Regions from separate parts of the Pseudahrensia aquimaris genome, predicted to be linked through region 1. Evidence: predicted binding sites of a transcription regulator. Region 1 holds the regulator's gene; each other region holds the start of a gene.
What was found. The regulator LexA, encoded in region 1, represses DNA repair genes until DNA is damaged. The targets are predictions, from matches to a motif close to TGTTCNNNNTGTGTTCNG.
Positions count from the first base shown of each region.

Region 2: a site for LexA is predicted at 980-997, ahead of ACFQ14_RS10395 (putative DNA modification/repair radical SAM protein). Genes of this name have one in related genera too.
Region 3: a site for LexA is predicted at 686-703, ahead of ACFQ14_RS11040 (YifB family Mg chelatase-like AAA ATPase). Genes of this name have one in related genera too.

Region 1 covers NZ_JBHTJV010000013.1:98,980-101,247, forward strand. Annotated here, with positions in the region: gene ACFQ14_RS13980 (ComEC/Rec2 family competence protein) at 1-1,027, shown strand, start outside; gene lexA (transcriptional repressor LexA) at 1,040-1,735, opposite strand; gene ACFQ14_RS13990 (molybdopterin molybdotransferase MoeA) at 1,867-2,268, opposite strand, start outside.
Region 2 covers NZ_JBHTJV010000009.1:332,884-335,151, reverse strand. Annotated here, with positions in the region: gene ACFQ14_RS10395 (putative DNA modification/repair radical SAM protein) at 1-891, opposite strand, end outside; gene ACFQ14_RS10390 (fumarylacetoacetate hydrolase family protein) at 1,083-1,781, shown strand; gene ACFQ14_RS10385 (pyridoxal phosphate-dependent decarboxylase family protein) at 1,778-2,268, shown strand, end outside.
Region 3 covers NZ_JBHTJV010000009.1:476,578-478,845, forward strand. Annotated here, with positions in the region: gene yddG (aromatic amino acid exporter YddG) at 1-617, opposite strand, end outside; gene ACFQ14_RS11040 (YifB family Mg chelatase-like AAA ATPase) at 776-2,268, shown strand, end outside.

The sequences.
Region 1 (2,268 bases):
TCAGATGTCTTTTGCAGCGGTTGCCGCCTTGGTGGCGAGTTATGAGGTGCTAACCAAACGCACCCGCGAGAAACGCAAAGCATCGCAATGGCAGCGACATTCAGTATTGCGCCGGTTTATCGTGCGCGATGTTGGCGGACTGGCGATGACGAGCTTGGTCGCGGGGCTCGCTACCGGGTTGTTTGCTGCCTATCATTTCCACAGGGTTGCAGCGCTTGGTTTGATCGCCAATCTGGCAGCGATGCCGTTGGTTTCAGTGATTGTGATGCCGCTGGCTTTGATATCTGTTTTGGCGATGCCATTCGGGCTCGAATCTTACCCGCTTTGGGTGATGGCTATGGGGGTGGAAGGGGTTGTGGGTGTCGCAAAATGGGTTGCGGAGCACGGCCCGAGCGGAGCTACTGGACGTTTGACGGTATCCACTTTGATTTTCGCAACACTAGGGTTGTTGGTGTTGTGCTTGTTAAAGACACGCCTGCGTCTGATCGGCGTCGGATTCTTCATTCTGGCTGGGCTTATGGCGGGGAAAAGCGCTCGGCCTGACGTTTTAATTTTGGAGAATGGCCGGCAGGTAGCGGTGTTTGGCAGCCAAGGGAACATGGCACTGTTGCGTCCAAGGGCGGAGAAGTTTTCAGTCGGAATCTGGCAACGTGCCTATCCGTTTTCTGGGGGCAACGAGGTTGCAGAGCGTTTTGCCTGTGATCTGGGCGGGTGTTCATTCGAGACGCAGGGGCTCGTGATTGCCCACATTTCAGCACGTCACGGATTGGGCGATGATTGTCATATGGCGGATATTTTGATCGTGCCGTTTGCTGCCGATGGATTGTGTTCTGATATGGCTGAAATTGAGCGCCCCTTGATCATCGACCAAAAAAACCTGCGTCGACATGGTGCTCATGCTCTGCACATCGGTGGTTCTGCAAATTCAGCATCAAAAGGTTCGACGCGAGCTATAAAATTGCGCGTCGAAAAATCTTTCAGCGCCGCGCCGCGACTTTGGACGCGGCACCGCTTTGCTGTGGATTAAGCGCAGACGTTATCAGTGATAGCGCCTGATCAGTCCGACGAGTTTGCCTTGAACATTCACCCGATTGGCATCGAGCAGCCGCGTTTCATAGGCGGGGTTGGCTGCGACCAGAGCAATTTGCCCATTCTCTCTTCGGAATGTTTTCAACGTTGCTTCTTCGTCATCAACAAGAGCGACGACGATATCACCGGGTTCGGCCGAGTTGGCATGGCGGATGACGACCGTGTCGCCATCAAAAATACCGGCTTCGATCATCGAGTCTCCGTTCACTTCCAAAGCGTAGTGTTCGCCCATGCCGAGCATGTCGGGGGACACTGCTATATCGTGGGTATGCTCCTGGATTGCCGAGATCGGCGTGCCGGCAGCAATGCGGCCCATGACAGGAACCGTGCTCGATTCAGAAACCGACGCCGCAGCTTTGCTTAAGCCGCCTTCGATAACGCTTGGCATAAATGATTTAGCCTTTTCGGCATCAGCGGAAACAGGTGCAAAACCTTCCGGCATCTTCAAAACTTCCAAGGCGCGCGCGCGGTTTGCAAGGCGCCGGATAAACCCGCGTTCTTCCAGAGCGGTAATCAGGCGGTGGATGCCGGATTTGGATTTCAATTCCAGCGCATCCTTCATCTCGTCAAAAGACGGGGGAACACCGTCTTCCTGGAGACGGTTGTGGATGAACATCAACAATTCGTGCTGTTTGCGCGTAAGCATGGTGTGGGCCTTTCGTGCTGGCCGTCTGCGCGGACATCAGCTGAACTGACATGCGCGATTCAGAAAATACAAAGCGTGAACATCGTTACATGTTCTTTCTTCGTTCTGCAACCCTGTTTGCAAAGACTGATCTAAAGAGGGACCACATGGCATGTTGCGCCACGCTTCAGAGCGGGTGCGTTGGCAGGCCGAATGAGCAGGCAATTTGATTGGTGGTAGAGCCGGATTATCGACGAGTCCTGGCTAGCAGCCGGTGTTACCCACCAATCGCCGTCCATTAATTCGTATGTCGCCCGGGCATACTCCTCGCGCTCATTGTTCTGTGGCAGATCCACAGCCAAGCGTGCGGTTTGGTGATGCGTTTGTGCGGGCAGCCCGAGCATGGATTTTATCAGCGGGGCGAGGAAAATGGTGGTGCAAACGAGCGATGATACGGGGTTGCCGGGCAGCCCGAGATAGCGCTGTCCTGAGGGCGCGGTTCCGAAAGTTACAGGCTTGCCGGGGCGCATGGCGAGCTTCCAGAAATCCAGCGT
Region 2 (2,268 bases), on a different contig from region 1:
AATCTCACCCACATCGAAGCCGTAAAAGCGCAGCAGCCAATCGGCCTGATAGAGCCGGTGCTCGCGCATCAGCGGCGGTTTGATGAGCGGCAGGTTCTTGCTCGCATCTGGGATAGGAGAGAAGGCTGAATAATAGACGCGCTTTAAACCGTAGCCGGAATAAAGCGTGGATGAAGTGGTGAGCACATCGCTGTCGCGGGAATCATCGGCACCGACGATCATCTGAGTCGATTGTCCGGCGGGGGCGAATTTCGGCACCTTGCGGGTTTTCTTCCGCTCTTCCTTGTATTCATCCATGTTCAGTTTCAGCCGTGCCATGGTGCGCTTGATGCCCGGTGCATTCTTTTCCGGCGCAAGAGCCTCCAACCCCTGTTCGGTGGGCATTTCGATGTTGATCGACAGCCGGTCGGCATAAAGCCCGGCCTTGGCCAGCAGTTCGGGCGAGGCTTCGGGGATGGTTTTCAGGTGGATGTAACCGCGGAAATCGTGAACCACGCGCAATTGACGGGCCACTTCGACCACCTGTTCCATCGTATAGTCGGCGTTGCGCATGATGCCGGAGGAGAGGAACAGGCCTTCGATGTAATTGCGTTTGTAGAAGTCGAGCGTCAGCTGCACGACCTCTTCCACCGTGAACCGCGCCCGCTGAACGTTGGAGGAGATGCGGTTGACGCAATACAGGCAGTCATATTTGCAATAATTGGTCAGCAGCACTTTCAGCAGCGATATGCAGCGCCCGTCCGGCGCATAAGCGTGGCAAATGCCGGAACATTCGGTTGAACCAACTCCCTTGCCACCCACAGAGGAGCGGCGTTCCGAACCCGACGACGAGCATGAAGCATCGTACTTGGCTGCGTCTGCCAGCACTTCTAGTTTCTCGCGCACGCCCATTCGGCCACGCTTTTGCTCCGGCGCGGCGGGCGGGGCGGCTTTGGGTCTGGCAATGGTATCGAGCAGTGTGGTCATGGGACTTCCAAATTGTTCTTGATATGTTCTTATACGATTATTCCCACCGCGTCTTTTCAAAAACGACCAGACCTGCGAGAAAGTTGGTCGCACCTTCTTTTCAATGGACACAATTCATGTCGTTTATTTTCAGCCCGCCCGAAACTGTCAGCCTTCCGATCAGTGGTAGCGGCGACCGTTTTCCTATCCGCCGTGTCTTTTGCGTGGGTCGCAATTACGAAGATCACGTGGTTGAAATGGGCGGAGTGCCAGGACGTGAACCGCCGTTCTTCTTTGGCAAGCCTGCGGACGCTGTGCATCAGAACGATGAAATTGCCTATCCCAGCCATTGCGAAGATTTCCATCACGAGATGGAACTGGTGATCGCCATCGGCGAGGGCGGCACGGACATTCCGCTGGAGAAGGCCAACGACCACATTTTCGGCTATGCCGCAGGCGTCGATCTCACCCGCCGGGATTATCAGGCATGGGCCAAGAAAGCCGGTCGTCCTTGGACGATGGCAAAGGGATTTGACCATTCCGCACCGATCAGTGCGATCAAGCCTTCAAGCAAAATCGGCCATCCAGAACGGGGTCGCATGCATTTGACCGTCAATGGCGAGACCAAGCAGGACGGTGATCTGGGGCAGCAGATTTGGAAGGTGCCGGAAATCGTCTCCAACCTTTCCGAGTGGATTGAATTGAAAGCAGGCGATCTGATCATGACAGGCACGCCTGCTGGTGTTGGCCCGCTCGTTGCCGGAGACCGCGTTGAAGGTTCTATTGAGAACATCGGCGAATTGGCCTTCACCATTACGCCCGGCCCGTCTGCATGAGCAAAACGCCGCCAGACGATGCAATAGACTACCGCGCGTGGTCGCACAGGGCCGCCGATTGGGGGGCCGATTATCTCGATTCGCTGGCGGAACGACCCGTTCGCCCCAAGGTAAAGCCGGGAGCCATTGCCGCGCAAATTGGCGCGTCACCGCCAGACGGTGGCGAGTCGATGGATGCGATCTTTGACGATTTCGAGCGCATTATTCCCGGTGGCATGACCCATTGGCAGCATCCGCGCTTCTTTGCCTATTTCCAATCAAACGCTGCACCTGCCGCACAAATTGCTGAACAGCTTGCAACCGCTTTTGCCGCGCAATGCATGTTGTGGCAGACGTCTCCCGCCGCGACCGAACTGGAAGTGAAAATGGTGGACTGGCTACGCCAAGCGGTCGGCCTGCCGGATACATTCCAAGGCACGTTTCAGGACACCGCATCGTCCGCCACGCTCTGCGCTGTGTTGACGATGCGCGAAAAAGCGTTGGGCTT
Region 3 (2,268 bases), on a different contig from region 1:
GTCGTTGGCCATTGCGTCGTTTCCAGCCCGAAATGAGCAAACGTTGCGAGCACTGCTGCGACCGCGCAAAAGCCGGTCACCGCCGCGCTCGGCACTTCTGCAAAACGCCGTGAAAGCACCGAATAAGAAGACCACGTGAGCGCACAAGCCGCCGCCATTGCGTAGCCGAATGTATGCGCCGGATCGAGCGCGAGGCCTGCGCCCTTCGTCACGATGAGATAAGCGCCAGAAAGCCCGACCAAACCGCCGATTACATGCCGCGTCAACAGCCGCTCCCCCGGCAACAGGGCTGAGAACAGAATGATAAGCAGTGGCCAAAGATAAGCAATCAAACCTGCTTCCACCGGCGGCGCGTTGCGCAGGGCTGTGAAGTAGAAAAAGTGATAGCCGAACAGGCCGCCCACACCGAGCAACCACACCGGCCAAGGCTGGCGCAGAGGCGCAAACCCCGCACCCGACTGCACCAGCGCCACCGCGCCGATTATTGTCGCTATCGCGAAACAGATGGCGGTCAATTGGAACGGCGGAACATCGCCACTCATCGCCGTAAGAAGAGCCAGAAGTGACCACAGCAAAATTGCCCCAATGCCGAACAGGGTTGCGCGCAATTCGCTCATGTTGGGGCGCCTTGATTCACATCGCCGATGGCATACCGCAGAAGGAACTTTATGCACACTGGCAAATTTGTTCTATTTTTGTTCTTGACGAATTGAAATCCATGCATCTAGCATAGGCGTAGCAAAGCTGCGCAGTGTGGCTGGCAGAAAGTAACGTCATGGTTTCGCGTTGTAAGACAATCGCCTTTTCAGGCATCCAGGCCATTCCCGTGGATGTGCAGGTCATGCTCAGTCCTGGCGAGGTGAAAATGTCGATCGTCGGTCTGGCTGACAAAGCGGTGGCTGAGAGCCGCGAACGGGTGCGCTCGGCGCTCCACGCATCGGGTCTGTCAATGCCGACGCAGCGCGTCACGGTCAATCTGGCTCCGGCCGATCTGCCGAAAGAAGGCTCGCACTACGATCTGCCGATTGCACTGGCGTTGATGGCCGCAATGGGGGCGATACCAGGCGATGCGCTCGAAGGTTATGTCGTGATGGGCGAGTTGGGGCTCGACGGCACGATTGCGCCCGTTGCAGGGGCCTTACCCGCCGCCATCGGCGCCAATGCGCTGGGCAAGGGCCTCATTTGCCCCGCCGCATCTGGGCCGGAAGCGGCTTGGGCGGGGCCAGACATGGACATTCTCGCTCCCCGTTCGCTGATCGGCATGGCCAATCACTTCAAGGGCACGCAAGTCCTCTCCCGCCCCATCGCCAAAGTGCGCGATGGCAACGGCGGCTTGGGCGATATGGCAGACATTCGCGGGCAGGAGACGGCCAAACGGGCGCTGGAAGTTGCAGCAGCCGGTGGCCACAACATGCTGATGATCGGCCCGCCCGGCTCCGGCAAGAGCCTTTTGGCCAGCCGTCTACCCGGCATCCTGCCGCCTCTCAGCCCGAAGGAATTGTTGGAAGTCTCAATGATTTCATCCATCGCTGGCCTGCTGGCGGACGGTCAATTGTCGTCTGCGCGCCCCTTCCGAACACCACATCATTCGGCTTCAATGGCGGCGATGGTTGGCGGTGGGTTGAAGGCCAAACCCGGTGAAGTCTCTCTTGCCCACAATGGTGTGCTGTTTCTCGACGAATTGCCCGAATTTACCCCCCAAGTGCTCGACAGTTTGCGCCAACCGTTAGAAACGGCGGAAACTGTGATCGCCCGCGCCAATCACCGTGTGTCTTATCCGTCGCGTTTGCAACTGATCGCCGCCATGAATCCCTGCCGCTGCGGCATGGCGGGAGAGCCGGGTCACCAGTGTCGCCGTGGAGTGCGTTGCGCGAGCGACTACCAGGGCCGCATTTCCGGCCCTCTGCTGGACCGCATCGACCTGCGCATTGAAGTGCCAGCTGTTGCCGCCAGCGACCTCATTCGCCCGCAACCGGGCGAGGCGAGTGCATCCATTGCCGAGCGCGTGGCGCGTGCCCGTGCCATACAGGTTGAACGTTACGCTGCTTTCGGCAGCAATGCTGTTACCAACGCTCATGCCTCCAACACGATTATCGAGGAAATTGCCAAGCCGGATGCTGCCGGGCAGGCCCTGCTGGAAGAAGCTGCCGATGCGCTCAAATTTTCTGCGCGGGGCTATCACCGCATGTTGAAAGTGGCGCGAACACTGGCAGACCTGGAAGGCGTGAAAACCGTGGGCCGCATCCATCTGGCCGAAGCCATATCCTA